Regions from separate parts of the Mesorhizobium sp. M2E.F.Ca.ET.209.01.1.1 genome, predicted to be linked through region 2. Evidence: predicted binding sites of a transcription regulator. Region 2 holds the regulator's gene; the other holds the start of a gene.
What was found. The regulator PhoB, encoded in region 2, activates phosphate uptake and scavenging genes when phosphate is short. The targets are predictions, from matches to a motif close to TGTCATNNANCTGTCAT.
Positions count from the first base shown of each region.

Region 1: a site for PhoB is predicted at 12,769-12,785, ahead of ppk2 (polyphosphate kinase 2). Genes of this name have one in related genera too.

Region 1 is NZ_SADP02000005.1:235,027-250,347, forward strand. It holds gene EN852_RS12525 (DMT family transporter) at 1-347, opposite strand, end outside; gene EN852_RS12530 (arginyltransferase) at 474-1,238, opposite strand; gene EN852_RS12535 (RDD family protein) at 1,387-1,857, opposite strand; gene EN852_RS12540 (isoprenylcysteine carboxylmethyltransferase family protein) at 1,964-2,641, opposite strand; gene sthA (Si-specific NAD(P)(+) transhydrogenase) at 2,833-4,221, shown strand; gene EN852_RS12550 (alpha/beta hydrolase) at 4,289-4,948, opposite strand; gene opgC (OpgC domain-containing protein) at 5,154-6,362, shown strand; gene EN852_RS12560 (LacI family DNA-binding transcriptional regulator) at 6,416-7,495, opposite strand; gene EN852_RS40830 (hypothetical protein) at 7,672-7,815, shown strand; gene EN852_RS40835 (hypothetical protein) at 7,872-8,012, shown strand; gene EN852_RS12565 (DUF423 domain-containing protein) at 8,027-8,401, opposite strand; gene EN852_RS12570 (MFS transporter) at 8,437-9,684, opposite strand; gene EN852_RS12575 (GntR family transcriptional regulator) at 9,804-10,469, shown strand; gene EN852_RS12580 (glycosyl transferase family 90) at 10,594-11,565, shown strand; gene EN852_RS12585 (aldo/keto reductase) at 11,576-12,619, opposite strand; gene ppk2 (polyphosphate kinase 2) at 12,880-13,800, shown strand; gene EN852_RS12595 (dihydrofolate reductase family protein) at 13,997-14,641, opposite strand; gene phaZ (polyhydroxyalkanoate depolymerase) at 14,815-15,321, opposite strand, start outside.
Region 2 is NZ_SADP02000012.1:23,374-38,694, reverse strand. It holds gene EN852_RS21465 (CHASE domain-containing protein) at 1-1,519, opposite strand, end outside; gene EN852_RS21460 (ATP-binding cassette domain-containing protein) at 1,643-2,443, opposite strand; gene EN852_RS21455 (sugar ABC transporter permease) at 2,520-3,872, opposite strand; gene xylF (D-xylose ABC transporter substrate-binding protein) at 4,019-5,059, opposite strand; gene EN852_RS21445 (ROK family protein) at 5,329-6,570, shown strand; gene EN852_RS21440 (winged helix-turn-helix domain-containing protein) at 6,681-8,348, opposite strand; gene EN852_RS40905 (DUF1127 domain-containing protein) at 8,459-8,716, shown strand; gene phoB (phosphate regulon transcriptional regulator PhoB) at 8,843-9,532, opposite strand; gene phoU (phosphate signaling complex protein PhoU) at 9,550-10,257, opposite strand; gene pstB (phosphate ABC transporter ATP-binding protein PstB) at 10,278-11,081, opposite strand; gene pstA (phosphate ABC transporter permease PstA) at 11,078-11,929, opposite strand; gene pstC (phosphate ABC transporter permease subunit PstC) at 11,933-12,919, opposite strand; gene pstS (phosphate ABC transporter substrate-binding protein PstS) at 12,984-14,042, opposite strand; gene EN852_RS21400 (PAS-domain containing protein) at 14,529-15,321, opposite strand, start outside.

The DNA.
Region 1 (15,321 bases), on a different contig from region 2:
AGCCACGACAGCAGCGCCGCGAACACGGTGTTGAAGGCCAGGATGAAGACGAGGTCGGCGGTCGAGGTGTGATAGACCGCCGTGACGAAGCTTATCCCGGTCATGCCGTAGCAGAATGCCACGGCAAGCCCCGACCAGCCCGGAATGAGCCGCGGCGCGTTCCTGTCCTGCGACCTCCAGATCGCCCATATCACCAGCCCCGCCAGCAAGGTGGTGGCGGTGCGCAGCAGCATGATCGTCCAGGGGGTGCCGTCGGCAAGCCGGATCAGCGGTATGTCTATAGTCAGTGTCAGGCCGCCGATGGCGGTGATCAGAAGACCTTTTTGGTGGTCGGTATGGGTGGACACGTGGGCAATCTCGCAAAGCAGTCTTGAAGAGGCGCACAGCGGCCATGCCGCGGTCCTCCCAGCCTGGGGGCCGAAAGACCAGCGTCCTCCTCCTTGAAACAGTTTAAGGGTGAAGCGTAAGGCGGTTCAGCGACTGACCGCTTCGTGGTCGTAGCGTTCCCAGCCTTTCGGGCCGAGATGCTCTTGCGGCATGAAGCGCATCTTATAGTTCATCTTGCGCGAGCCGTTGACCCAGTAGCCGAGATAGACGTGGGGCAGGCCCATCGCCTTGGCGCGGGCGATGTGGTCGAGGATCATGAAGGTGCCGAGCGAGCGGTCCTCGAGGTCTGGGTTGAAGTAGGAATAGACCATCGACAAGCCGTCGGCCATCTTGTCGGTCAGCGCCACAGCGATCAGCTCGCCCTGGCCTTTGCCGGTTATGAAAGTGTCGGGGCCACGACGCCGGTATTCGATGATCTTGGTATCGACATGCGTGTCTTCCACCATCATCGCATAGTCGAGCACGGTCATGTCCGACATGCCGCCACGGCGATGGCGGGCGTCGAGATAGCTGCGGAAGAGCGAGTACTGCTCGGTCGAGGGCTGCGCGTCATGCATGGCGCCGACGAGATCGGCATTGTGCTGGATGACGCGGCGCATGTTGCGGCTGGGGTCGAATTCCTGCGCCAGGATGCGCACCGACACGCAGGCGCGGCAGGACTCGCAAGCCGGGCGGTAGGCGATGTTCTGCGAGCGCCGGAAGCCGCCTTGCGTCAACAGGTCGTTCATCTCCGGCGCCTTGTCGCCGACAAGGTGCGTGAACACCTTGCGCTCGAACTGTCCCTCCAGATAGGGGCACGGCGACGGCGCGGTCAGGAAGAACTGCGGCGACTGGGTCGGATGCTGCGTCATCTAATCTTGGAAACGCTCCTGCGAATCGCCCTACCTTTGGCCCGGCCGGCGAAAAATTCAACAGGATTGTGCGGCCGCGGCGGTCCAAGCCTGTTCATATTTGGCCACAGGCGGCGCAGCGGTTCGACGGACGCGACCCTGGACACCGTCAGATGTCGGTGCGGGTGACCACGGTGCCGAGCAAAAGGTCGTGCAGCGTGCGCTTGCGGTCGGAAAACAGCGTGACCAGCAGCACCAGTGGCGTCAGGATGACGTTGCCGGCCCAGAACAGCACCGAGTGCACCACCGCCGTCATGCCGTCGATGCGGCTGCCGTCAAGCTTCTCCAGGCGGATGCCCATGATCTTCATGCCGGTCGTCGCCTGGTCGCGGCTGCCCAGGGTGTTCCAGATGTAGAGGATGGCAACCATCGGCACCAGCACCGAAAACAGCGCCCAGCCGAGGCCGAAGGTCAAAAGCCCGAGAATGGCCACCAGTATGGCGAAAGGAATGGTCAGCAGCGCGACGAAGAAATAGTCGAGCAGGAAGGCAAAGATGCGCCTTGTCCGCACCCCGCGATAGGCGCGGGTGTCCTCGAACCTGGTCGTAATGATCTCACCATCCAGCACGCGTGCGTTCATGTCCGTTCCTCGATCGCCGCATCCGCATAAGGATGCCTGCCGACTTCTCAAATGGTGAGAGCGGCCCCCAATTCAAGGAACGTGCCCGCCGGCGGCCGGCTTAATCTCAGAAAATGCCGGGACAGAGCCTGTAGCGAACCCGCCCGAGATAGTCGCGATATTCCTCCGTCAGCGCCAGGATGCGTTCCTCGCGCAGGATGCGATGGACCTGGAACAGTGTGATGATCGCGTAAACGGTGAAATTGTAGACGGAAAAGCTCGACAGCAGGAACAGGATGTGCCCCGCCAGGTAACCCGCATAGATCGGATGCCGCACGAACCGGTAGGCCCCTCCGGTGACGACGCCGCGATTGGCGGGCAGGATGGCGAAGGAGCGACCGAGCGACATCTTGCCCCAGATGACCAGCCACAGGGCCAGGAACTGCAGTGGCGCCGCGATAAAGAGCGGAATGATGGCGGTTCCCTCCTGAAGCGAAACGAAGCCCGAGCCGAAACCGGCGGTCACCGCGATAAAGACCGTGAAAGGGCTCCAGTCACGCACCAGCGGCCGCCGCGCCAAAAGCAGCCAGACGAAGGTAAGCGTCTCGGAGATCGTCAGCAGCAGGACGTTGAGGCGGCCCGGATCGACGATGACGTTGTTCACGCCGCGATAGACGAAGATCGCCGCGACGAGCAGCGCGATGAAACGGAACAGGCCTTCACGCAGGTCCACGAAGACCGGGTGGGATTGCAGGTCGGACAGGAATCCAGTCGCTATGCCAGGCAAGGTATCGCTTTTGGACATGGACACTCGGCTACCCCGTGGTTCCCCTCGATTGTGACCATTGCACGCAAGCGTTGCCGTCGGGTTAAGTTTGAAGGCACACATGGTTAAATCTCGAAATTTCCGCGACAGGCGGGCTCGATAGGCAGTTGAACATGACGCCGCTGCCAGTTTAGCTTGCTGCGGCGCACAAAGATGCGGGGACGGGGTTCATGGACTACGATATGCTGGTCATCGGCAGCGGCCCTTCGGGGCGCCGCGCCGCCGTGCAATCGGCCAAGCTCGGCAAGTCGGTCCTGGTGGTCGACCGGGGCAGGCGCCTGGGCGGCGTCTCTGTGCATACCGGCACCATCCCGTCGAAGACGTTGCGCGAGACCGTGCTCAATCTCTCGGGCTGGCGCGAGCGCGGCTTCTACGGACGCGGCTACCGGGTGAAGCAGGACATTTCGATCGGCGATCTGGTCGACCGGCTGCACAAGACCCTCGACCATGAGGTCGAGGTGCTGCAGCACCAGTTCATGCGCAACACAGTGAAAAGCGCGCGCGCCGCGGTTAAATTCCTCACGCCGAACAAGGCCAGCCTGACCGCCGACAATGGCGATTACAGCGAGGTTGGCTTTGCCAACGCGCTGATTGCCGTCGGCACCCGGCCGCACCGGCCGGCTGACGTGCCCTTCGACAAGAAGCGGATCTTCGACAGCGACGAGATGTTGGAACTCCACCATCTGCCGCGCACGCTGACGGTGATTGGCGCCGGCGTCATCGGCGTCGAATACGCCACCATCTTTTCGGCGCTCGACGTGCCGGTGACCTTGGTCGAGCCGCGCAACTCCATCCTGGATTTCATCGACCGCGAGATCGTCGACGACTTCATCCACCAGATGCGCGACCGCGGCATGACCATCCGGCTCGGCAGCACGGTGAAGGAGATCGCCTCGAAACCCGACTATGCCGAGGTGACGCTGGCCGACGGCCGCACCATCCGCTCCGAGATGGTGCTCTACGCCGCCGGCCGTACCGGCAACATCGCCAGCCTCGGCCTCGACGCGGTCGGCATCGAGGCTGACAACCGCGGCCGCATCAAGGTCGATCCTCAAACTTTCCAGACCAGCGTGCCCAACATCTACGCCTCCGGCGACGTCATTGGCTTCCCGAGCCTTGCCTCGACGTCGATGGAGCAGGGCCGGGTGGCGGCTTGCCACGCCTTCGGCGTCAACCTGCCGCCGCCGCCGGAGAGCTTTCCCTACGGCATCTACGCCGTGCCGGAAATCTCGACGGTCGGCCTGTCGGAGGAGCAGGTGCGCGAGAGCGGCGCCGCCTATGAGGTCGGCCTGGCGCGTTTCCGCGAGACATCGCGCGGCCACATCATGGGCGTCTCGAGCGGTTTCCTGAAACTGTTGTTCTCGGTCGAGACGCGTCGCCTGCTCGGCGCCCATATCGTCGGCGAGGGCGCCACCGAGCTCATCCATATCGGCCAGGCGGTGATCAACCTCGGCGGCACGGTCGACTTCTTCGTCAACAACACCTTCAACTACCCGACGCTGGCCGAAGCCTACAAGATCGCGGGCCTGGATGCCTGGAACCGGATGGGACGGGGTTAGGGATCCTCGAGCCGCCGCGTGCTGAGCCTGCCTTCTAAGGGCATCGAAGCCCGGCTGGCGGGCGCGGTCAGGCCGCCGGCATAGGGCCTGCCAGCCACTGCCGCGCGATCGCCGCGTCCGCATCGCCGAATTCATGGCCCGAGGCGACGATGCGCGCGTCGACCTCGGCGCGGCGCTCGCTGAACAACGTCACCAGAGCCGGCGCGAACGGGCCGTAGGTCTGGTCGGCGGCGCCGGCGATGATCAGCACGCGCGTTCCGCCGAGATCGGTCATCGGCGAAGTGTCGAGCACCGGCATCGCCCGCAACAGCGCCGCCTGCCGGACCAGGCCCGGATGGAGCAGCATCAGGCTGGAGATGACGTTGGCGCCGTTCGAATAACCAAGGAAGGTCGCGCGCCGCAGGTCGAGCCCATGGCGCTTCGACGCCTCCACCGCGAATTCAGCATAGGCGGCGATCTCGTCGCGGATGCTGGCCTGTTCGAAACTCGTCGGCGTGATTCGCTCGAACCAACGGAAGCCGTCCTCCTGGGGGATGCGCCCACGCGCGGCAACCAGCGTTGCGTCAGGCGAGATCTTGCTTGCAAGCGGGATGAGCGTCGTTTCGTCCACACCCGATCCGTGCAGCACAAAAAGGCATTTGCCGGTCGACTTTGACGGCGTCGCCACCCGGTAGCGAAAGCCCAGATCGCCGTACAGGATACTGTTTTCGTCGCTATATTCGGACACGCTCACATCCATTTGATTCCATGAGAGATTTGTTGATTTGCCGGCTTCAAAACGGAATATTTTCGCGCTCCGCGAAAGTTGATTGAACCAGGCGCATTTCAGTCCGTTTCAGCGCCGATACACCTCCGCTCGGGAGGAGTCGAAGCGGTGCGCCCCGGGGGTCGCATTGCTGGCTATGAACAACCAGCTTTGAGGCCTTTTGTCGATGACCACCTCTGTTTCCAACGAGCGCGACAAGCGTATCGGAGAGCGTGACATACGCATCAACGATCGTGACACACGTATCGACGTGCTGCGCGCGCTCGCGCTGCTCACCATCTTCGTCGACCATGTGCCGGGCACGGTCTTCGAGAACTGGACCTACAAGAATTTCGGCTTTTCCGACGCGGCCGAAGCCTTCGTGCTGATCTCCGGCATCTCGGTAGCGCTGGCCTACGGCACGAAGTTCAAGCCTGGCGGCCGGTTGCTCGCGACCCTGAAGATGTGGCGGCGCGCCGGCGTGCTCTACATCTCGCACATCGTCATCACCATGGTGGTGATCGCGCTGTTTTGCGCCGCCGCAGTGTTCGCGCACCGGCCGGAAATGCTGACCATGATCAACATCGAGCCCTTGATGAAGAACACGCCGCAGGTGCTGCTCGGCATCGTCACGCTCGGCCATCAGCTCGGCTACAACAACATCCTGCCGGTCTATGCGGCACTGCTTCTGGCGGCGCCGGCTTTCGTGCTGTTCGTCAGCTATCGGCCGGTGCCGGCGCTGATCGTGTCCGGGCTCCTCTGGCTCGTCGCCGGCATCTGGCAGATCGGGCCGCCAAACTATCCTGAGCCTGGCCTCTGGTTCCTCAACCCGTTGTCGTGGCAGTTCCTGTTCAACATTGGCCTTGCCGCCATGTTGCATGTGAAGCGCGGCGGGCGGATCCCGGTCAATCCGTGGCTGCTGGGTGCCGCGGGCATCTATGTGGTCGGTGCGGCGATCTGGGTGCACAGCCCGCTCTGGGGCCAGATAACCTGGTTCGACCTGCCGGTGGTGATCGGTGGCTTCGACAAGACCTTCCTGTCGCTGCCAAGGCTCCTGCACATCCTGTCGGTCAGCTACCTGGTCGTCGCACTGCCGGCTGTCTCCAACCTCTTCCGCGTCAGGCCTGACAATCCCCTGGCGATCCTGGGTAAGCGCTCGCTGCCGGTGTTCATCGCCGGCACGCTGCTTGCCATGGCTGCGCAGGTGCTGAAGCTGATCAATCCCGGTGGCCCGGCTTACGATACGCTGCTGATCGCGGCAGGCATCGCCGTGCAGTTCGCGCTTGCGCTTTATCTGGAATGGCTTGCCGGTCTTGGCCCGTCCCGCGCCAAGGCGGAAGCTCCGCACAGGCCGTTCGGCGCGCACCCGGTGCCGGCGAGGGCGGGCGGATACTGACGCAAGCCGGGAAAAGCACCCGGTGGACTTGCGTGCGGATCGCCTGAGCCTGCTCAGGCTTTCGGAGCTAGGCCGGTCGAGGCTCTAACGATCAGCTCGACGCCCATCGTCTCGCGTCGCACCGCGCCGTCATGATCGAGGATCATGCGCGCGGCGCGGCGGCCGATCTCGGTGATCGGCTGGGCAATCGTGGTCAGCGCGGGGGTGCACAGCGCGCCGTCCGGCACGCCGTCGAAACCGACGATCGAGACATCCTGCGGCACCTTGAAGCCCCGCGCTTTCAGCCAGTTGATCGCGATCAGGGCCATGCGGTCCGACATCGCCAGGATGGCGGTCGGCGGTTCATCCTTGGCGAAGATCGCCTCGAGGCCGGCCCTGGTGCTTTTTTCTTCATTCTCGGTCTCGTAGACCGGGATTTTCGTCGTATCGACGCCGAAGCGGGCAAGCTCCTCGAAATAGCCGGCAAGGCGATCACGTGTTCCGGTGTAGAGCGCGCCGCGCACGATTTCCGGCGTGGCGAAGCCTGTGCGGTTGTCGGCGAAGGCCAGCGACAGCACCGCGAACCGGCGATGGCCAAGCTCGGCGAGATGGCGCGCCGCGAGCCGCGCGCCGGCTACATTGTCGACGCCGATGGCTGAGACGGTCTCGTCCTGGAAGCCGAGCTCCAACGCCACGAAGGGCAGCCTTCGCTCGCGCGTCAGGTCGACAAGGCGCGAGCCGCCTTCGATGCAGAACAGGATGAAGCCGTCGACAAGCGCGCTCTGGATATTCCAGGCGAGCTTCTCCTGGTTGGCGGCCGACACCAGCGCGATGCCCGCGCCGGTGGCGTCGCAGGCTTCGGAAATGCCGGCCATCATGACGCGCGCGAACGGATCATCGAAGAAGTAGGAGAGGGGCTCGGTGGTGGCGACGCCGATGGCGTTGACCTTGCCGGCGCGCAGCAGCCGGCCTTTCGGATCCGGGCCGGCATAGCCCATCTGCTCCGCCACCGCCTTGACCCGCTCGCGTACTTCGGCGCGCACGATCTCGGGACGGCTGAAAACATTGGAGGCCGTGCCATGCGAGACGCCGGCGGCTCTGGCAATGTCCGCCAGCCTGATCGGCCTTGCCTGGCCTTCGAGGAGTGAAGCCATGTCGTTCCTCCGAATCCGGTCACGGGACGACCATGACCGCTGAATTGCCACCGGTCATCTAACATTTTTGTTGGATCGATTCAAATTTTCGCTTGACGACATACGATGGAGGCCTATGATTTGAATCGATCCAAGTTTCATTCTCGTGATGAAGCGGCTTTCAGTAGGAGGGTGCCATGCATCCGATGAGCTATTTGTTCGAGGACATCTACCGTAACGATTGGGCCATTGCCTCGGCCGCCGCCAGCGAGAAGCGGCGTGGCAGAATGGGTCCCTGGCGCCGGGAACCGCGCTTCCTTCTGGAGCGCAAGCGCGGCTGAGCCGCAGCCATTTTTCGCATCCATGGATTGGATCGATTCAAAATGAAGGAGAGACGATGATGCATCCGATCGGCCACCTGTTTCAGGACATCTATCGCAACTACTGGGGCATCACGCCCGGAGCCGAGCAGCCCGAACGGCGCCGCGCCGGAGAGCCGCCCGCGCGCAAGCGCAAGCGGCGTGCCAACGGAAAGTAGTCGCCGGAAATAATCTATGGCCGCGATCGCCGCAGCGCCGACACGGCGATAGCCACCCAGCCGGCGATCAAAAGGGTGCCGCCGATCGGGGCTGACATCGGGAACAGCCGCGAACCGAGAAAGTCGCGGGCGAGCAGATCGCCGCAGAACAGCAGCAGGCCGGCAAGCAGCGCAAGGCCGGCGATCCTGAGGCAACGGTTGCCGCCGGCTAGGCCGATGGCCAGGAACACTGCCGCATGCATCAGCAGGAAATTGGCGGCAGTGCCTGTAAAGGCGCCGCCGCGATGCGCGGCAGCGGCCGAAAGCGCCACGCCCGCCGCGCCAACTAGGCCTGCTGCCAGCACGAGGACGCGGCTCCCGCTGTCTGATGCTTGCCCGGTGAGGCCCATCCTGGATGCTCCATGGCGGTTGGTCGGAAGGCCGATCAGGACTCGCCGGCCTCCAGCAGCATATGCCGCCCCCGGCGCGACTGGACAATCCAGTTGTAGGCAGCACCCAACGCCATCAGCACCGCTGTGCCCAGAAACACCGACCGCATTCCGAAATGCCCGCCGACAAAGCCGCCTGACAGCGGCCCCGCGACCTGGCCGACATATTGCGCCGAGATCGCCAGGCCAAGCACATTGCCGCCGACGCCGTCCGGGATGTTGTGGCGGATGACGCTGGTGATGCAGGGCAAGAGACCGCCCAGCGCCAGGCCCATCAGGAAGCGCAGCCCGATCAACTGCGAGCCATTGGTGACGAAGGCTTGCGGAATGAGCAGCAAGGCCGAGACGGCAAGGGCGCCGACCACGACGTTCCAGTGGCCGACGCGGTCGGCGAGCTTGCCCAACCAGGACGACGACAGGATGGTGCCGAGCGCGGCCGCCGACATGACGACGCCGGCGACCATGGTCACCTTGCTCTGGTCCTCGACGAGTTGCTGCACATAGACGGTGATGATCGGTTCGATCGACATGGTGGCGAAGGCGAGCAACATGCCGGTGGCCAGCATGGCGACGATAGGCCGCTTGTCGGGAATCTGCGACCAGCCGCTTTTCGGTTTCGCCGCCGAGACCGGCCTGAGCGCCGGCGGGTTCTCCTTGATCAGGAAAGTCGTCGCCAGGAACGCCAGGAAGATGACGGCGCCCGAAAGCAGGAAGGTCGCGCGGATGCCGATCAGCGGCGGCAGCAGGCCGCCTAGCAACGGTCCGACCAGCGAGCCGGCGGTGATGCCCGCCGCCAGCACGCCCAGCGCCCAGCCCGAACGCTCCTTCGGCGTCTGCATCGCCACCAGGATCGTGGAACCCGACGAATAACCGCCAGCAAAGCCGATCAGCAGCCGAAGCAGCACCAGTTGCCACACGCTCTGCACCATGCCGGTCAGCGACATGCAGATCGCCATGCCGAAAGACGCGCGCACCAGCATCAGCTTGCGGCCGTAACGGTCGCCCAGCCGCCCCCACAAGGGCGCGACCAGCGCCGCCGCGAAGAAGGTGGCGCCGTAGGCGATGCCCGACCACTGCACGATTGCCGCGTGGCCCTCGGCGCCGAGCTGCTCGACGTAAAGCGGCAGGAACGGAAGAAGCAGCGTCATGGCGATCAGCGTGCTGAACGAGCCGGCGAAACAGACGGCAAGGTTGCGCCGCCAATGGATGTTGTAGCCGCCCTGTTCGGAAGGTTTCTCGCTCATGTCATGCCTGCCGGGTGATCCGGATTGGCGTGGATACCATTTTGGTATACCATGCCGGTATCCGTCATGAACCTCAAGCTTGCCGCTGTCAATGCGGCCTTGAAAAAGCGGGACGACAAATGTCGCAGATGCAAAATGTCGAAAGGCAGCTTCGCGAAATGATCCTTGGCCTGGAGATCGGCCCGGGCGAAAGGCTGACCGAGCGCTGGATCGAGAGCCGTTTCGGCGCCTCGCGCACGCCGGTGCGCGCAGCGCTGCTGCGCCTGGAGACGGAAGGGCTGATCAGCCGCGACGGCCGCGGCTGGACGGTGGCGCCGATCAACCTCGCAGAACTTGGCCAGATCGCTGTCTACCGCGAGGCGGTCGAAGTCGCGGCGGTCCGCCTGACGGCGGCGCTTGAAGACCGCAGCGGTATCGACGTGATCGCCGCTATGCTTGATTCCTGCGATGCGGAGACGCCGCGCGAAGAGTGGCATCGCGTCGGCATGGATTTCCACATCGAACTGGCAAGGCTTTCCGGCAACGAGTTCCTATTGAGGGCCGTACGCGATGCGATGACGAGGCTTTCTCGAGCACGCTGGCTGGAAGTGCGCGATGAAGCGGCGCTCGGCCGCGCCTGGGCCGAACATCACGCCATCCTCGCAGCTGTCAGGAGCGGCGATGCCGAGGAAGCGGCGCTGCTGCTTTCCGCTCACATCGCCGGCAGCCGCGACCGGCTGGTCACCTCCTTGCACAACGACCGGCGCGGTTTGCGCGCACGCGGATTTGCGGTGGTCGCGGCTTGAGGCTGAACATACATGCACCGTCAGCAGTACTCGCGGGCTTGCAACATGGCCGGGAGAATGCTGTAGGAGGTCAGGGGGGATGAAGGCCGACTACCACTGACCACCTCGCTGAATTCTCGGACGCATGGCCACACTCTCTCGGACCGCCTCGAAGCTGTTCTACTACGCGCGCAATTTCGCGCGCGACCGCGCACCGCAATCGCTGTTTCGCGATCGCCTGGAGGGCCGGCTCGATCAGGCCAGGCTTTCAGGCAAGGCGGTTCGCGAGCGGCTGAACTACTACAACAAGCTGGAACAGCCGTTCTCGCCCAGTCCGGACGCCGTGCCTGTCGGCAAGCTGCCGACCGCTTCCAGCATGTATTATTACGACCTCAAGGAATTCGCCCGCTACTTCGATCCCGGCCTTCTGATCGATTTCGAATTCGGCGATGTCGTTGGCGTCCCGGAGATTCCGAGGATCGTCAAGGACCGGCCCATCGGCGACGACAACGCCAATGGCGTGCTGATGAAGCTGAACAAGTTCCGCCACTTCTACATGCCGCCCGACAGTCTACCCTTCGCGGCCAAGCGCCCGATGGTGGTGTGGCGCGGTCATCTCAACAATCCGATCCGCACCCGCTTCGTGGAAAAGGCCGCCGACCTGCCGATCTGCGATGCGGGATCCCACAGGGCCGATGCGCCGGACGGATACCGCAAGCCGTTCCTGAATATCGAGCAGCAGCGGCGCTATCGCTACATCGTCTCGCTCGAAGGCAATGACGTGGCGACGAACCTGAAATGGATCATGAGCTCCAATTCGCTCTGCCTGATGCCGAAACCGACCTACGAAACCTGGTTTGCGGAAGCCAAGGTCGAGCCCAATGTCCATTACGTGCCGCTCGAGCAGGATTTCTCCGACCTTGTCGACAAGGTGGCTTATTTCGAGAAACACCCGGCCGAGGCGGAACGGATAACCGCCGCGGCCAATGCCTATTGCCGCAAATTCGACAATGAGCAGGACGAGCAGGCGATCTCGCTGCTCGTCCTCTACAAGTATTTCGTGCTGAGCGGGCAGATCAAGCCAGACGCGGAAGTCTGGCGCTTTATCGCCGGCTGAGCGCGAAGCCCTAAGCGTGGGAGCGGTCGAGCACCTTGTCGGCCGGCCCGAAACGGTCCCTGGCCGTGAACTGCTGGTGCCAGTAGGGGTAAAGCACCGGCGGCCGGCTGACCGCATCAAGGCGCTGCCGCTCGTCTTCCGTGAGCGAAAGGCTTGCCGCGGCCAGATTGTCCTTGAGCTGCGTCTCGTTGCGGGCGCCGATCACCAGGGAGCTTACGGCCGGACGACCGAGCAGCCAGGCCAGCGCCGCCTGCGCCCCTGAGATGCCACGCGCCTTGCCGATCTCGTTGAGCACGTCGACGATGCGCCACAGGCGGTCCCCGTCGCGGATCGGCGGTTCCTTCCAGCCGCCGAGCTGGCGCGCGGTCGGGCTGTCGCGATGATATTTGCCGGAGAGCAGGCCGCCCGCCAGCGGACTCCAGACCAGCACGCCGACGCCCTGGTCGACCGAGATCGGCAGCAATTCATACTCGGCCTCGCGCGCTTCCAGCGTGTAATGGATCTGCTGGGTGACGAAACGGGCCTGATGTCGGCTGTCGCTGACGGCAAGAGCCTTCATCACCTGCCAGCCCGACCAGTTGGAGCAGCCGATATAGCGGATCTTGCCCTGGTTGACCAAAGTGTCGAGCGCCGCGATCGTCTCCTCGACCGGCGTGAGCCCGTCCCACTGATGGACAAAATAGACGTCGATGACATCGGTCTTGAGCCGCTTCAGGCTCTTTTCGCACTCGCGGATCAGATGGTGCCGCGACAGGCCCTCGTCGTTGGGGCCGCTGCCGATGCGCATGCGCGCCTTGGACGCGATCAGCACATCGTTCTTGCGCTTGCCGCCAAGCGCCTCGCCGATGATCTCCTCCGACAGGCCGTTCGAATAGACATTGGCGGTGTCGATGAGGTTGATGCCGGCATCGATGCAGGTATCGATGATGCGCCTGGCTTCCGAAAGATCGGAGTTGCCGACGGCGGCGAATGGACCGGTGCCCCCGAAGGTCATGGTGCCGAGGGTCAATGTCGAAACCTTCAGGCCGGAACGGCCAAGGGTGCGGTATTCCATGTCTGATCCTCGCAATTTTGTTTGAAGAGGCCGCGCGGGGGCGCCGGCAAAAGGCGAGGGGATTTGTAGGACAAATCGGACGGCCTGTCGCCCCGCTATCGATACGCGTCGATCACATATCGGCTAGTCCAGCATCGTTGAGCAGCGCTTGCAATAAAACCGTCATTGCGCCTCTGTATCTCAGTCGGCTTACGGAGTTGCGTTTGCGGTGCCACCGGAACGCATCCGAGGCAAGGTGGCTGGCAGGCAGGAGCTGCGCGATGAACGAACTCAAACCGAATTCCGGGGCGAAGGACTGGCTGGAAGCCGAGCTCGAGGACACGCTCGACGAGGACTACGAGCTGGAGATTTCCGAACCGGCGCTCTCGCTCGAGATCGCCAAGATCTACAACAAGTCGCATCCGCCTTCCATCGAGCGGATGACCTACTTTCGCGAGCTGCTGAGGCTCCAGTCCGAGCTGATCAAGCTGCAGTCCTGGGTCGCCTACCACAAGAAGAAGCTGGTGGTGATCTTCGAGGGCCGCGACTCCGCCGGCAAGGGCGGCGTCATCAAGCGCATCACGCAGCGCCTCAACCCCCGCATCGCCCGCGTGGTGGCGTTGCCGGCGCCGACCGAGCGCGAGAAGTCGCAATGGTATTTCCAGCGCTACGTGCCGCATCTGCCCGCGGGCGGCGAGATCGTGCTGTTCGACCGCTCCTGGTACAACCGCTCCGGCGTCGAGCGTGTCATGGGTTTCGCCGACCAGAATCAGGTCGAGCAGTTCTTCCACGACGTGCCGGAATTCGAGCGCATGCTGGTCCGCTCCGGCATCACGCTGGTGAAATACTGGTTCTCCATCACCGACGAGGAACAGCAGATGCGGTTCCTGATGCGCATCCACGATCCGATGAAGCAGTGGAAGCTGTCGCCGATGGACCTGCAGTCGCGGGTGCGCTGGGAGCAATACACCAAGGCCAAGGAAGAGACTTTTGCCCGCACCAACATCAAGGAGGCGCCCTGGTTCATCGTCGAAGGCAACGACAAGAAGCGCGCGCGGCTGAACTGCATCGACCATCTGTTGCAGCAGATGCCGTATGAAGAGGTGCCGCACGAGGAGATCACGCTGCCGGAGCGTGTCTTCAACCCGGACTACGAGCGCCAGGTGCTGCCGCGCGAGCTCTACGTGCCGCAGAAGTATTGAGGCGGTGAAGCTGCGATCTCCCCCCTTGTGGGGGAGATGCCCGGCAGGGCAGAGGGGGGCGCGAAGGATCTCAGCCTATCGGCAGATAGCTTACGAAAACGCCCAAGCGGACTGGCTATTGATTGAAGCGCTGGCGGGACAGCGCCCCCCTCTGGCCTGCCGGCCATCTCCCCCACGAGGGGGGAGATTACGCTCGCTACGCCCGCCCGATCATCACATGCGTCGCGTCGGCCGTCGCCACCTGCCCGGTGCAGCGGTATCCCAGCTTCAGCATATCTAGGCCCGCGAACAGATGCTCGCCCGATCCGAGCAAGAGCGGCGAGACAACCAGATGCATCTCGTCGATGAGCTTCTCCTGCAGATACTGCCGGACGGTCGAGACGCCGCCGCCGACGCGCACATCCTTGCCGCCGGCAGCCGCCTTCGCCTGTTCGAGCGCCGAATGGATGCCGTCGGTGACGAAATAGAATGTCGTGCCGCCTTCCATCTCAATCGGCGCGCGCTTGTGATGCGTCAAAATAAAGGTCGGCACGTGATAGGGCGGGTTGGGACCCCACCAGCCCTTCCAGTTGTCGTCCGGCCATGCGCCGCGGCTCGGCGCGAACATGTTGCGGCCGAGGATCCAGGCGCCGACATTCTCGAAGCTGCGCACGGCAAACTCGTCATCCGTATCCGTCGTCCCGCCTTCCTTGCCGATCATCTGGTGGAACGAGCGGGTCTTGATCATCCATTTGTGTAGATCTTCGCCGCCTACGCCGAGTGGGTTGTCGAGGCTCTGATCCGGACCGGTGCCGTAGCCGTCGAGCGACAAGGTGAAAGCGTTGACGCGCAGCCTGGACATCATTGCCTCCTGATCCAGTTGTAATTTGCAAGCGGTCAACTGATAGCTTGACTGATTGCGAATTGCAAGCGGATGGGTAGCAGTATCGCGCTTGGCGCACAATCCAGGTTTATGGATTTGACTCAGACGAACTGGGCGCCACGGCGCCGGTTCGTTCGTCCGCGCGCGTCTCGCTATTCCATCGCCAGGATGAGGTTGCGCATCACAGGATAGATTTCACGTTCCCAGCGCTTGCCGTTGAAGACGCCGTAATGGCCGACATTGGCCTGCAGGTGATGCCGCTTCAGATGTGGGCGCAGCGAGCGGCACAGATCATGCGCCGCCGAGGTCTGGCCCAGCGCGCATATGTCGTCGCGTCCGCCCTCGACGGTAAGCAGCGCCGTGTTGCGGATCGCGCCGGGATCAACCTTGCTGCCGCGGAAGGTGAACGTGCCGGTGGCAAGCTCCGCCTTCTGGAATACCCGGTCGATGGTCTCGAGATAGAATTCCTCGGTGAGGTCGAGCACCGCGAAATACTCGTCGTAGAAAGTCTTGATCTTCTCGGCTTCGGCGGTCTCGCCGGCCGCCAGATGCTCCTGGAGCTTGCGATGAGCCGTGACGTGGCGGTCGCTGTTCATGGCCACGAAGGCGGTGAGCTGCAGGAAGCCCGGATACACCCGCCGCCCGCCGCCCGGGTGGCG
Region 2 (15,321 bases):
TGGTGCCGAAGCCGGTCTTTGCCGGCGCCTCCAGTTTCTTCTGCCCCGCTTCGCGCCAGTTCAGGAGCAGCGTCCGCGCACCGCCGCGCGTTTCGACGCTCCAATCGACCTTGAGGGCGCCCACCGAATTGCCGGCTTCGCCATATTTCAGCGCGTTGGTGGCGAGTTCGTGGAAGGTAAGCCCGAGCGCCTGAGTCGTCGTCTCGTCGAGCAGCACTTGCGGCCCGGACAGCACACCTTCGGGAAGATCCTTGCCGAACACCTGCCCGAGCTCGATACGCAGCAGGTCGCCGAGATCGGCCTTCTGCCAGCGCGAGCGCGTAAGCATATCCTGCGATGCGGCCATGGCCTGCAGGCGCGCCGAGAACGAAGCCGAAAACTCCTTGACGTCGGTGGCTTGCGAAGCCGTCTGCCGCGCGATCGCCAGCACGCGGGTGATCGAATTCTTGATGCGGTGCTTCATCTCCTGCAGGATCAGGTCCTTTTCCAGCAGGCTCTTTTCGGTCGTCTCGTGCAGCGCCGATTTCGCGTCATAGGCACGCTCCTGATAGCGCGCCACCAGGGCAATGGCGCCGGCGAGCAAAAGGCCGAACAGCCCGAGCATCACCGGGATGGCACGCGAGGACGGTGGCTCGAAGGCGCTTGTCGGCCTGAACAGCACCGTCCAAGGCCGGCCCGCGACGACGATATCGCGACGCGCCAAAAGCTTCGCGCCGATACGTTCCGCCGGCGGTGCTTCTGAACGGAAAAGCAGATTGCCGGCCTCCGGCTTGCCGTCATAGACCTCGACATTGACCGGCAGCAGCGGCGAATGGCTGAGCGCGACCTGGAACAGGTCCTGCGCGCGGAACGCGGCGTAGAGAAAGCCGGCTGTCGAGGAGCGGCTGGCATTGATCACCTCGGGCGCGGTTTCGACGTTCAGCCGCACGAAAACCAGGAATCCGGTGAAGGTCTGCGCCACACCGGCGCCCTGGCCGAGCTGGACCATGCCGCTCGCATGCTGCTGGTCGTCGGCCATCGCCCTTTCGATCGCCGCGCGCCGCACCGGCTCGCTGAACATGTCGAAGCCGATGATCGACTGGTTGGACGTGTCGAGCGGCTCGAACAGCACGATGGGCGTGCGCCATTGCTGGGTCGTCGCAGGGTAGATTGGGTGGGCCGACCCATGGTCGCGCAGGATATCGCGTTCGACCGCGGCCTCATCGCCGGCTTTGGCTAGCCTCAGGAAGCCGATACCGCGCAGCCCGGCGAAATTGTCGTCGATGTCGAGGGCGGTGAAGAAGGCCTTGAACTCGCCGCGCGTGATGTCACCGTTGCGCGCATCGAACAGCGCCTGCGTCGAGCGCAGCAGCGACAGATGCAGGTCGATGCGGCTCTCGATGCGGCTGAGCGCATCGTCGGCGGTGCCCTCGAACTTTATCCGCGCCGCCTCTTGCGTCGCGAAATAGGCGAACCCCGCCATCGTAAGGCTGATCAGCGCGACGGCGATGAAAGCAACGATGGGGAAGAGTTTCTTCAACTGCCGGGTCCAGGAATGCTCGGACCTTTATGGGCAAGTCTGGGTGACAAGACAATGGCGAGGCCAAACCATGAAGGCGGCTGGCACAGGAGCCGGCCGTCGGCGGCTTGCTAAGTCACCACCTCAAGCCGCGATCTTCAGCGCGCCCGGGCCGGGGATGGCGCCGGGCGGACATTTGCCCAGGATAATCATGCCGAGCACCTCGTCCTGAGTGACGTCGGTGGTGCGCGCGGTGCCGACCACCTGGCCGTTCTTCATCACGCAGACCCGGTCGGCGAGATCGAACACGTCATGGATGTCGTGGCTGATCAGGAAGATGCCGATGCCGTCGGCCTTGAGCTGCTTGACCAGTTCGCCGACCTGCGCCGTCTCCTGCGGACCGAGCGCGGCCGTCGGCTCGTCCATGATCAGGATGCGGGCATTGAACAGGATCGCGCGCGCGATCGCCACCGACTGCCGCTGTCCGCCCGACAATTTGATGACCGGCTCCTTGAAGCGCTGGAAGCGCGGATTGAGCCGTCCCATCACCTTGCGCGCCTCGGCTTCCATGGCGACGTCGTCGAGCGTGCCCCAGCCGGTCATCAGCTCGCGCCCGAGGAAGAGATTGGCGGCGGCATCGACATTGTCGGCCAGCGCCAGCGTCTGGTAGATCGTCTCGACGCCGTATTTCTTGGCGTCGCGCGGGTTCGAGATCGAAGCCTCCTCGCCATTGATGAAGATCTGTCCGCTGTCGCGCTTGTAGGCGCCCGACAGGATCTTGATCAGCGTCGACTTGCCGGCGCCGTTGTGGCCGAGCAGCGCCATCACTTCGCCGGGGAAAAGATCGACGGACGCGTCGTCGACGGCGCGGATACCGCCGAAGGCGATCGAGATGTTGCGCATGTCGACCAGCGGAACGCTGGCGGGAGCGGATGTGTCAGCCATGTTGTTTCTCCTCCCTATAGTTCATGCTTGAGCATGATCTCGCCCGAAAACCGGTTTCCACTTTTCGGGATCATGCTCAGGCCCGCTTGCGATAGAGGGTGTCGAGCCACACCGCCACGACCAGCACGGCACCGACGACGATGCTTTGCAGCGGGGAATCGACGCCGAGCAGCACCATGCCGGACTGCAGCGACTGCATCAGCAGCGCGCCGAGCATGGCGCCGAGCACGGTGCCGGAACCGCCGGCAAGCGATGTGCCGCCGATGACGGCCGCTGCGATGACCAGCAGCTCGTCCAGCGTTCCGAGCGCATTGGTGGATGAATTCTGCCTGGCCGACGAGATCGCCGCCGCGATCGTCGCCAGCACGCCCATGATCATGAACACCTTCATGGTGATCCAGCGTGTGTTGATGCCGGCGAGGTTGGCCGCTTCCGGATTGCCGCCGATGGCGAAGACATAGCGGCCGAAGCGCGTGCGCTTGGTGACGAAGGTCATGATCAGGCCAACGGCGACCGCCATCAGCACCGGAATGGCGATGCCATGCGCGATGAACAGCCCGCCCTCGGGGACGGTGATGTTGTTGGCGGCGGCGTAGCGGTTCACGATGCCGACCGGCCAGGGATAGGAGTTGGCGAGCCACACTGCGCCCAGGATGATCGCGCAGGTGACCGTGGCGAGCAGCGTCTCGGCCCAGACCGGGCGCAGCGGGAAACGGAAGCGCTTGCGCTGCACGCGGCCGTTATAATGCATGAAGATGACCGCCAGGCAGGCGACGATGCCGACGACCCAGCTCCATTTGGCGCCGATCGAACCCGCCGGGCCGCCGCCCATCAGCTGGAACGTGGCGTCGAGCGGCGCAACGGTCTGGCCGCTGGTGACCCACCAGGCAGCGCCCCGCCAGACCAGCAGACCGCCCAGCGTGACGATGAAGGCCGGCACTTCGAGATAGGCGATGATGAAGCCCTGGAAGGCGCCGATGATGAGGCCGAGCGCCAGGCCGATCAGCAGCGCCAGGACCCAGATCCACGGGTTGCCGAGCTCAAGCCCGACGAAGCGAACGAGGAAATGCACCTGCGCAAAGCCCATCACCATGCCGATCACCCCTTCGGCCGATCCCACCGACAGGTCGATGTTGCGCATGACGATAACCAGCACCATGCCTGAGGCCATGATCGCCACGGCCGAAGTCTGCACCGACAGGTTCCAGAGGTTGCGCGGCGTGAGGAAGGTGCGGCTGTCGAAATCGAGCGGATTGACGCCAAGCCGCAGGCTGGAGATCACATGCAGCCCGATCCAGATCAGGAGCAGCGCGCCGATCATGCCGAGCATGCGGGTGTCCAGCTCGGTAGCCTTCAGGAACCGGGCAACGGCGCCCAGCTCCGAGGCACGCGCGGTGTCTGCCGGTTGGGTAGACGTCGTGTCGGTCATGATTTTCTCCCGCCGGCCTGCCGTCTGACGCGGATGCCGGACCTCAGCCTGGAAGCCTATCCGCTCGCGGCGGAACGGTAAATCTTTGAGAAAACGCCGCGGCCTTCGGGCCGCGGCGCAAGGTTTTGGTCTAGTGTCGGCAAAGCTTAGTTGCAGACCTTGACGCTGCCGGCGGCAACGCCAGCGCAGACTTCGTCCTTCTTGATCCAGCCGGCGTCGATGACGACGTTGAGATTGTCCTTGGTGATTGCGATCGGGGTCAGGAACAGCGACTTGACGGTGTTGCCGCCAGGTGTCGTGAAGTCCTTGGCGCCGGCGATGTCGGCCATCTTCTTGCCGTCGGCGAGCTGCGAGGCGATCTCGGCGGCGTTCTTGCCGAGCTCGCGCGCATCCTTCCACACCGACACGGTCTGCGTGCCGAGCGCGATGCGGTTGAGAGCCGCGTGGTCGCCGTCCTGGCCCGAGACCGGAACGGTGCCAGCCAGGCCTTGCGCCGTCAGCGCCGCGACGACGCCACCGGCGGTGCCGTCATTGGCCGCCACAACCGCGTCGACCTTGTTGTCGTTGGCGGTCAGGAACTGCTCCATGTTCTTCTGCGCGTTGGCGGGCAGCCAGCCGTCGGTATAGGCCTCGCCGACATTCTTGATCTTGCCGCTGTCGATCGCCTCCTTCAGCACTTCCATGGAGCCCGAGAACAGGAAGTCGGCGTTCGGATCGGAACCCGAGCCCTTGATGAAGACGTAGTTGCCTTCGGGCTTGGCCTTGAACACCTCACGGGCCTGCATGCGGCCGACTTCCTTGTTGTCGAAAGTCAGGTAGAAAACGTCCTTGTTCTCGATCAGGCGGTCGTAGCCGACGACCGGGATGCCTTCATCGAGCGCCTTCTGCACGGCCGGACCGATCGCCGAGGCATCCTGCGCCAGGATGATCAGCGAATTGGCGCCCTGCGAGATCAGGCTTTCGACGTCGGTCAGCTGCTTGCCCGGATTGGACTGCGCGTCGGCCGAAATATACTTGTCGCCGGCGGCCTCGATGGCGGCCTTCATCGCCGCTTCGTCGGTCTTCCAGCGCTCTTCCTGGAAATTCGACCACGAGACGCCAATCACCTTGCCCTTCGCCTCGGCGACCGAAGCCAGCGTCAGCGACATGGCAACACCCGCCAGAATGGCGGCTGCGAATTTTTTCATCATATCCTCCCTGCGCCCTGTATGGCGCGACCCAGACTGGCCCGAAGGCCGGCATAGAGGCTTTTTTTCGAGCCTCAAAAAAATACTGATGCAGCGAAATGATGCTGTCAACCGAGATTCTGATGGCATTTGATGGGTCCAGGCATTTTTTTCGGGGTCCGCAATAAATAATGACATCGGCTTTGGCTTCTGCCACTATCCCTGGCGTGTCAGCGACAGGCCATGGCATCATCACAAGGCCGCGATGACCGGGGAGGACGTGCGAGACGATGTCGGTCGGAATCCGCCACGACGATTTGCGTCGGCGCAACCGCGCCATGGTGATTTCGGCCGTGCGCCGCGCCGGCCAGCCGTCGCGGACGGAAATTGCCGCCACCACCGGCCTCAGCCACTCGACCATTTCGGCGATCTCCGCCGATCTGATCCAGGAGGGCATTCTCACCGAAAGCAAGGCCAGCGAGCCGACGGCATTGAAACGCGGCCGGCCGCAGATCGGCCTGGCGCTGAACCCCGAAGCCGCCGCGGTGCTGACCGTGGTGCTGTCGCTGAACTTCCTGTCGGTCGCCGTCATCGACTATGCCGGCCAGGTGATCGCCGAGGAACAGCGGCGGCTGGACACGCTCGTCATGCCGCGCGACGAGCTGATCGGCGAGTGCCTGGCGATTGTCCAGCGCCGGCTGCAGGATCCTGATCTCGACGTGAGCAGTGTCGCCCGCATCGCCATGGGCATTCAGGGCATCACCGATTCCCACTCGCGCGCCATGCTGTGGTCGCCGATCACGCCGCTGACCGACATTCCGTTCGCTGACATCCTCGAGAGGGAATTCGACATCCCTGCCACCATGGAGAACGACTGCAACATGATGGCGGTGGCGCTGCGATGGCGCGATCCCGAGCGCTATCGCGACAATTTCATCGCCATCCTGCTCTCGCACGGCATCGGCATGGGCCTTGTGCTGAAGGGCGAATTGTTCACCGGCACGCATTCTTCCGGCGGCGAGTTCGGCCACATGATCCATCGTCCGGGCGGCGCGCTTTGCCGCTGCGGCCGCCGCGGCTGCGTCGAGGCCTATGCCGGCAATTACGCCATCTGGCGCAGCGCCATGGGGATGAGCGAGGACGCTGCGCCGATCGACATCGGCGACGCCGACATGCGCGCCCTTGCCGCCAAGGCGCGCGAAAAGCACGGCCCCGAGCGCGAGGCCTATCGCCGGGCCGGCGAAGCGCTGGGCTTCGGCCTGGGCAGTCTCTTCGCCCTTATCGATCCGGCGCCGGTCGCCATGGTCGGCGTCAGCGCGGCCGCCTTCGACCTGATCGAGCCGGCGCTGAGAGAGGCGATCGCCCAGACCGCCGGCGGCCAGCACTCGAACTCGATCTCCTTCGACGCCGAGCCGAACGAGCTGCCGCTGATCCGAGAAGGCTGCGCCATGCGCGCGCTGACCTTCGTCGACCAGGAGATCTTCGCGCCGGGCATGCAGGCGAGAAGCGGTGCGGGGAAGATCGTCGCCTGACGGTGAAACCAATCATCTAGACGACCCGATTGGGAACGCTGCCGCTCTGCGCCAAATGCTGACATCGATATCTTAGATAGATATCGGACAAGCGACCAATGTCCACCTGCTTAGCTCGATTCCCCGATCGCAATCGCAGCCAACCGCGCTTCTTCGCGCGCAATCAGGGCTTGATATCGCGGATGGCCGTGGAGGGGCATCAACTCGGGCTCTCGCTTGATCCATGCGAGGAGGTGCGCTTTGGGAAGGCAAGTCTCCAACAAATCGAGAGCCCGATCTGGCTCGCCCATTTGGGCAAAGGCGCATGCAATATTGTGGTAGTCCCTCATATCGTCCGGCTCGATCGTCAACGCTCGCGCGGCCCATTCCTCGGCGCGCTCTTTCTCTCCCAGATGGGCCAACGCGATCGCTCCCAACGATAAGGCACGCGCGTTGTCGGGATGCAGCGCGATCTCCCTTTCGGCGCGCTCCAAAGCCCGGCGTGAAGCAGCACCCAGTTCGTCATGTCGTCCCAACAATCGATAGCAATCAGCCGCAATGAGGAGAGCCCAATGGTCTGCTTCAAGAAGCTGAGCGGCGCGCTCGCAATGCTCGATGGCGTCTTCGTAGCGGCCGAGGTAAAGGCAGGTCAGGCCAAAGTTAACTCGCACCTCAAACGAGTCCGGTTCAAGGCGTAGCGATTCCTCATGGGCCGCCAGCGCCTCATCGTTGCGTCCCAGCGCGGCCAGTGCCCGCGCCCTGGCGGCATGAGCCTCGGCCAATGTCGCATCCAGCGCGAGCGCCTTTTCGGCGGCTGATAAGCCTGACTCCTCCGATCCCCCGAAATGCAGGAACGCTTGGCAGAGGGCGACCACAGCCCAGGCGCGGGCGTAATCAGGATCGATCTCCAACGCCTGCCGGCAGAAGCGAACGGCGATCTCCAAGCTTCTCGCTCCCTGCTGCGTGAGGTAGTGCCGACCCAGGAGATAGAGCTGATAGGCCTTCGGGTCTTGCGTTGAGCGGCTCTCGATCGCCGTCTTTTCGGCCGGCAGCAGCCTGATCTTCAGCGCCGCCACGATGGCCTGCGCGATTTCGTCTTGCAGCGCAAAGATGTCTTTCAGTTCGCGGTCATAGCGCTCGCCCCAGACCTGGCTGTCCTTGCTTGCGTCGATCAGCTGCGCCGTGATCCGCACCCGCCCGCCAGCCTTGCGCACGCTGCCTTCGACGACGTATCGAATCTTCAGCCGCTGCGCCAACTGCCCTATCTCGACAGCCTTGCCCTTGAACGTGAACGTGGTGTGGCGCGACAGAACGTTGAGCGTAGAGACCTTCGACAGGTCGGTGATGATGTCCTCGGTGATGCCGTCGCTGAAGTATTCCTGCTCGGGGTCGCCGCTCATGTTGACGAAGGGCAGAACGGCGAGGGAGGGCGCTTCGGGGAGCGCCGGCTTCACCTCCGTTCCTTCCTCTTGGGGCGGGTTCCTTATCGCGATCATCGGTCCGACGAATCGGTAGCCGCGGCGCGGGAGCGTCTCGATCCAGCGCTCGCCGCCGGGTTCTTCCCCGAACACCCGGCGGAGTGCCGCGATCTGGGCAGTTAGATTGCTTTCTTCAACGGCGAGACCGGACCATCCGGCATCCATCAGCGCAGCCTTGGAGACGGGTGCGCCCGCTCGCTCCACCAGCACGCGCAGGAGTGCAACCGCTCGCTGTCCCAATGCGAGGGGCTCGGCATTTCGAAACACGATTCCCGTCTCGGTATCGAGACGGAACGGTCCCATTCGGTGGATCGTCACCATGGGCCGAAATCTACTCGACTTCGGAAACTTTTCCGAACTCTTTCAGGAGCATTTCAGGTCTTTCCGCCGGAGAAGGCAGAGACTGCATAAACATTTCCGGGAGGTTCGACGTGACAACTAGTGTGAAGTCCCTGCCGCCATACGCAAGGCCGCATGCCTGGCGTCGCTGGTCCTCTTCTGGTGTCGGGCGCGTTCTCGGCAAACTGGTGGGCTGGTGCCAGGATGAAGTATTCCGGATCGCCGCGATCGAGGAACTGACTAGGCTCAACGACCACTATCTCGAGGATGTGGGTATCGATCGCAGTGACATCGGCCCGATCGTCGATGCCACGGTGAAGCGCCTGCGGGAAAGCCGGAGGAAGGCTTGAGGCCAGGCGAGCCGGGCCTCATGCACATCCCCCCGCATCGCCACTACTGCGGCATCGGCAACCGCCTGCTATTGAGTTCTGCCCCTCGAACATGATTTCGATCCATCGGGATGGCGGGGCTCTAGCCTAGTCTTCCCTGATCGCATACCCCGCGCCACGAATGGTGCGGATGACATCGGGCATGCGGCCGTTGTTGACGGCCTTGCGCAGGCGTCCGACATGAACGTCCACCGTGCGCTCGTCGATATAGATCGTCTCGCCCCAGACATTGTCGAGCAGCTGGCTGCGCGAGAACACGCGGCCGGGATGCCGCATCATGAATTCGAGCAGCCGGAACTCGGTCGGGCCGAGCCTGATCTCGCTCTTCTTGCGGTAGACGCGGTGCGATTCGCGGTCGAGCACGATGTCGCCGACCTTGAGCACGCTGGACAGCACCTCCGGCTTGGCGCGGCGCAGCAGCGCCTTGACGCGCGCCATGAATTCCGGCGTCGAGAACGGCTTGACCAGATAGTCGTCGGCGCCGGTGGACAAACCTCGAACCCGATCGCTTTCCTCGCCGCGCGCGGTCAGCATGATGATCGGCAGCCGCTCGGTCTCGGGCCGCATCCTCAGGCGCCGGCAAAGCTCGATGCCGGAAACCGCCGGCACCATCCAGTCGAGCACGAGCAGGTCGGGAACGTTTTCCTGCAGGCGGATTTCGGCCTCGTCGCCGCGGGTCACCACTTCAACCTGGTAACCCTCGGATTCGAGGTTGTAGCGGAGCAGCACCCCCAGCGGCTCCTCGTCCTCCACCACCATGATGCGTGGCGCGATCATCGGGGTAACCTTTTCCGTCAGGCCGCCGGCGCCGACATTGCCGTCTCGTCCTGCTTGGGACGGTTGGCGGGCAATTGCATGCCGGTCAGCACATAATAGGCGTTCTCGGCGATGTTGGTCACATGGTCGCCGATGCGCTCGAGATTCTTGGCGCAGAACAGAAGATGCGTGCAAGCGGTGATGTTGCGCGGATCTTCCATCATGTAGGTCAGGAGTTCGCGGAACACGGAGGTGTATTTGACGTCGATGCGCTCGTCGTCGTTGCGCAGCTTGGCCAGCGCCGAAGCATCGCCCACCGTGTATTCCTGGACTACCGCCTGGACCTGGATCAGCACCAGCTGCGCCATGGAATCGATCGAATGTGTGAGGTCGCGCGGCGCGGCGCTGATGCCGACCGAGCCGACGCGCTTGGCGATGTTCTTGGCAAGATCGCCGATGCGTTCGAGATCGCCCGCCATGCGGATCGAGCCGACCACGTGGCGAAGATCGTCCGCCATCGGCTGCCGCTTGGCGATCAGCGTGATCGCGCGGTCGTCGAGCTCGCGCTGGCGCGCGTCCATGATGGTGTCGTCGGAGACGACGCGCTGCGCCAGCGCATTGTCGGTCTCCAGCAGAGCCCTGGTCGCGGCGCCAACCATCGAACCGGCCAGGTCGCCCATGTCGTTGATCAGCCGGCTGATCTGCCTCAGATCCTCGTCGAACGAGGCAACGGTATGTTCGGCCATGATGATGTCCTCGTATGAACTCAGCCGAAGCGGCCGGTGATGTAGTCCTGCGTGCGCTTCTCACGCGGCGAGGTGAAGATCTTCTCGGTCCGGTCGAACTCCACCAGCTCGCCGAGATACATGAACGCCGTCTGCCGCGACACGCGCGCCGCCTGCTGCATGTTGTGGGTGACGATGACGATCGTGTAGTCGGCCTGCAATTCGTCGATCAGCTCCTCGATCTTGGCCGTCGACAGCGGATCGAGCGCCGAGGCCGGTTCGTCGAGCAGGATGACCTCCGGCTTCACCGCGACGGTGCGGGCGATGCACAGGCGCTGCTGCTGGCCGCCCGACAGGCTCTGGCCGCTGGCGTTGAGCTTGTCCTTGACCTCGTTCCACAGCGCGGCGCGCTTCAGCGCCGACTCGACGCGGTTGTCCATCTCGGCCTTGCTGATCTTCTCATAGAGCCTGACGCCGAAGGCGATGTTTTCGTAGATCGACATCGGGAACGGCGTCGGCTTCTGGAACACCATGCCGATCTTGGTGCGCAGCAGGTTGAGGTCCTGCGAGCGGTCGAGGATGTTCTTGCCGTCGAGCAGCACCTGGCCCTCGGCGGTCTGCTTCGGATAGAGCTCGTAGATGCGGTTAAGGACGCGCAGCAGCGTCGACTTTCCGCAGCCCGACGGCCCGATGAATGCGGTCACGCTGCGCTCCGGCAGGGACAGGTTGATGTCCTTCAGCGCCTTGGACTGGCCATAGTAGAAGTTGAGGCCTTTGACCTCGATCTTGGCCTTCTCGACGGTCGTGTCGGCTACGTTCAGGTCGGTGGACAACATCGGTTTCATCTGTCCTCTCTGCGTCCGGTCAGGCTGCGGGCGAAGATGCTCAGCCCGAGAACCGTCAGGGTGATTATGAGAGCGCCCGTCCAGGCCAGTTGCTGCCATTCCTCGTAGGGGCTGAGAGCGAACTGGAAGATGGTCACCGGCAGGCTGGCCATCGGAGCATTGAGATTGCTCGACCAGAACTGGTTGTTGAGCGCGGTGAAGAGAAGCGGCGCCGTCTCGCCGGAGATGCGGGCGATCGCCAGCAGGATGCCGGTGACGATGCCCGACATCGCGGCGCGGTAGGCGACCGAACGGATAACCACCCAGCGCGGCGCGCCGATTGCCGTGCCCGCCTCGCGCAGCGCATTGGGCACGAGGTTCAGCATGTCCTCGGTGGTGCGAACCACCACGGGGATCACCAGGATCGACAGCGCGACGGCGCCGGCGATCGCTGAGAAATGACCCATCGGCCGCACCAGCAGCTCATAGACGAACAGGCCGACGATGATCGAAGGGGCCGACAACAGGATGTCGTTGATGAAACGCACGATTGTCGTAAGGCGTGAAAAGCGCCCGTACTCGGCCATGTAGGTGCCGGCCAGCACGCCGATCGGCGTGCCGACGACGATGCCGATGATGGTCATGACGATGCTGCCGTAGATGGCATTGAGCAGACCGCCGGCATCGCCGGGAGGCGGCGTCATTTGCGTGAACACCGCCAGCGAGACGCCGGACAGGCCCTTGTAGATCAGCGCGCCGAGGATCAGCGCCAGCCAGGCGAGGCCAATGCCGGCGGCGACGACGCAAAGCGCCATCATCACGCCGTTCTTGCGCTTGCGGCTCCGGTGGAGAGACAGGGCTGTCGACATGGATCAGGCTCCCGCACGGCGATCGATACGCAGCAGCATGTAGCGTGCGATGGCAAGGATGACGAAGGTGATGATGAACAGGATCAGGCCGAGCGCCACCAGCGAGGAGGTGTAGAGCTCGCCGTCGGCCTCGGTGAATTCGTTGGCGATGGTTGCCGAGATCGTGGTGCCGGGCGCGAACAGCGAGGCGCTGATGCGGTGCGCATTGCCGATGACGAAGGTGACGGCCATGGTCTCGCCGAGCGCGCGGCCGAGGCCGAGCATCACGCCGCCCATGATGCCGACACGTGTATACGGGATGACCACGCGCCGCGTCACTTCCCAGGTCGTGCAGCCGATGCCGTAGGCCGATTCCTTCAGCACGGCGGGCACCGTGTCGAACACGTCCTTGGTGATCGAGGTGATGAAGGGCAGCACCATGATGGCGAGAATCAGCGAGGAGGTCAGCAGGCCGATGCCGTAGGGCGGGCCGGCAAACAGGCTGTTGAGGCCGGGGATGCCTTTGAAGACCCAGATGATGAAGGGCTGGATCGTCGTCTGCAGGAACGGCGCGAAGACGAACAGGCCCCAGATGCCATAGATGATCGAGGGAATGCCGGCGAGCAATTCGACCGCGATGCCGATCGGGCGCCTCAGCGGGCGCGGGCACAACTCGGTCAGGAAGACGGCGATGCCGATGCCGATCGGCACGGCGATAAGAATGGCGATGGCCGACGTGACGAGCGTGCCATAGATGGGCGCCAGGGCGCCGAAATTCTCAGTGACCGGGTTCCAGGCCTCGGTCGTCAGGAAAGAAAAACCAAACTTCGACAGCGCCTGCCATGAGCCGGCAAACAACGAGATGGCGACGCCGCCGAGAATAACCAGCACGAGGATGGCGGAAAGACGCGTGGCGGAGCGGAAGATCGTATCGGTGAGGGCGAAGCGGCGCACCGTCGCTTCTCTGGTGCGCATGGAGGACGCGGTCACGGCTTCGGAAGCGGCACTCATCTAGCCCCTCGCATTTCGAAAGAGACAGGAGGGCGCCGGAAGCGCCCTCCCTTGTTCGTCAGAATTACATGCCGGAATAGAGCGGCTTGCCGTTCGCGTCGACGATGTCCTTGCCCCACATTTCCTCGACGCTCTTCACCACCGCGTCGGGCATCGGAACATAGTCCAGCTCGGCGGCCATGTCGTCGCCCTTGGCGTAGGACCAGGCGAAGAACTTGAGCGCTTCGGTCGTAGCCGCCGCGTCGTCGGGCTTCTTGTAGACGAGGATCCAGGTGGCCGACGTCATCGGCCAGGTTTCGGCGCCGGCCTGGTTGGCCAGGATCACGCCGTAGCCCGGCTGCGAGCTCCAGTCGGCACTGGCCGCCGCAGCCGAGAACGCCGCAGCGGTCGGCTCGACCTTCTTGCCGTCCTTGTTGATCAGGTCGGTATAGGTGAGCTTGTTCTGCTTGGCATAGGCATATTCGACATAGCCGATCGCGCCGCCGGTCTGGGAAACGTTGTTGGCTACGCCCTCATTGCCCTTGGCGCCGATGCCGACAGGCCATTCCACAGCCTTGTCGACGCCGACCTTCGACTTCCAGTCGGCGCTGACGTCGCCGAGATAGTAGGTGAAGTTGAAGGTGGTGCCCGAACCGTCTGAACGGTGAACCACGGCGATCGCCTGCGAAGGCAGCTTGACGTCAGGGTTGAGCTTCTTGATCGCCGGGTCATCCCAGCTCGTGATCTTGCCGAGGAAGATATCGGCCAGCGTCGGGCCGTCGAGAACCAGTTCCCCGGGCTTGACGCCTTCGAGGTTGACGACCGGAACGATGCCGCCCATCACCATCGGGAACTGTGCGAGGCCGGTGCCGTCGAGTTCGTCGCCCTTCAGCGGCGCGTCGGAAGCGCCGAAAGTCACGGTCTTGGCCTTGATCTGCTTGATGCCGCCGCCGGAACCGATCGACTGGTAGTTGAGACCGATGCCGGTCTCCTTCTTGTAGGCGTCGGCCCACTTCGCATAGATCGGATAGGGGAAGGTGGCGCCGGCGCCGGAAATGTCGGCAGCCATCGCGGCGACGATGCTAAAGGTAGATGCCGCAGCCATTGCAATCGCAACGGCCGCCGAGCGGATGAAATGTCTCATGTGGCCTGCTCCTGTTCGGAAGATGGTCTTCGGCACCCGTTCTATCGGCGCCCGGTGAGCGCAATAGCCCTCGATTATTACAGTCGCATGACAGTTTCGTGTCAGCCCGGTAACGTCTGGACGAGGATGTCTGGAGAGGTCGGCGGAGGCCCCGAAGGACCGGCCGAAGTTTGCCGCGGGAATCAGCAACTTGTCTGACTTTTGAATCAAAAATTATCCCGGCGGCCATATGGTGGCCGCCGGGAAATAAAATCCGGACGAGAGCGCGTTGCCTGAATGCCAGAGCGGATCATGGCCTGGCCATCGCCGAAAACAGGTCCGTTGGGGTAGAGTCGACGCTGTTTCTTGTTGGCGGTCGCTGCTCCCGCCCGTAACCGAGGAGCGGAATCAATGACACATTGTCCAAGCTTGGCTTGCTTTGGTATGGCGCGATCGCACCATACGCATGCGTCAACGCCTTGCGCCCGCCTGCCGGCCAAATTCGCTCTAACCCGCGTTGCGCCGGGTCTCGATGTCCGAACCCAGCCAGCGCTCGAGCTTCTCCAGCAGCGCCCGCGGGCTGATCGGCTTCGGCAGGTAATCGTCCATGCCGGCCTCGAGGCAGCGTTCGCGATCGCCCTTCAGCGCATGCGCCGTGACGCCCACGATCGGCACATGCGTGCCCGTGTCCTGCTCGAGCTTGCGAATGGCGCCTGTCGCCTCCAGCCCGTTCATTTCCGGCATCGACACGTCCATCAGGATCATGCGCGGATTGAGCTTGCCGAAACCGTCGAGCGCCTTGCGGCCGTTGCCGACGATCTCGAAGCGGTATCCGGTCTCGCCCAGGATCTGGGTGAACACCATCTGGTTCACCTCATTGTCCTCGGCGACGAGGATGTCGAGTTCGCGCTCGGCTTCGGTCGGGCGTGGGCGCGCACGCACGGGCGGTGGCTGCAGCATGGCGCGGTCCGACGCCGCCGTCTGCGCCGGCGCCGCTTGCGGCGGGCCGCCGCCAACGGCGGGTTGCACCACGGCGCTGCTGTGACGATGGCGCTGGATGGTCGCGACCAGCGTTTCCAGGAGGACGGAGGAGCGCGCCGGCTTGATCAACTGCGCATCGATGCCGAGGTCGCGATAGGCCGTATTGGCGAGCGATTGGTCGACCGAGGTCAGCATGATGATGGGCGTGTGCGCCAGACCCGCCGTGTTGCGCACGATGCGCGCCATCTCGGCGCCGGTCATGCCAGGCATCTGGTAGTCGAGCACGATGCAATCGACCGGCACGCCATAGGCCGCGGCG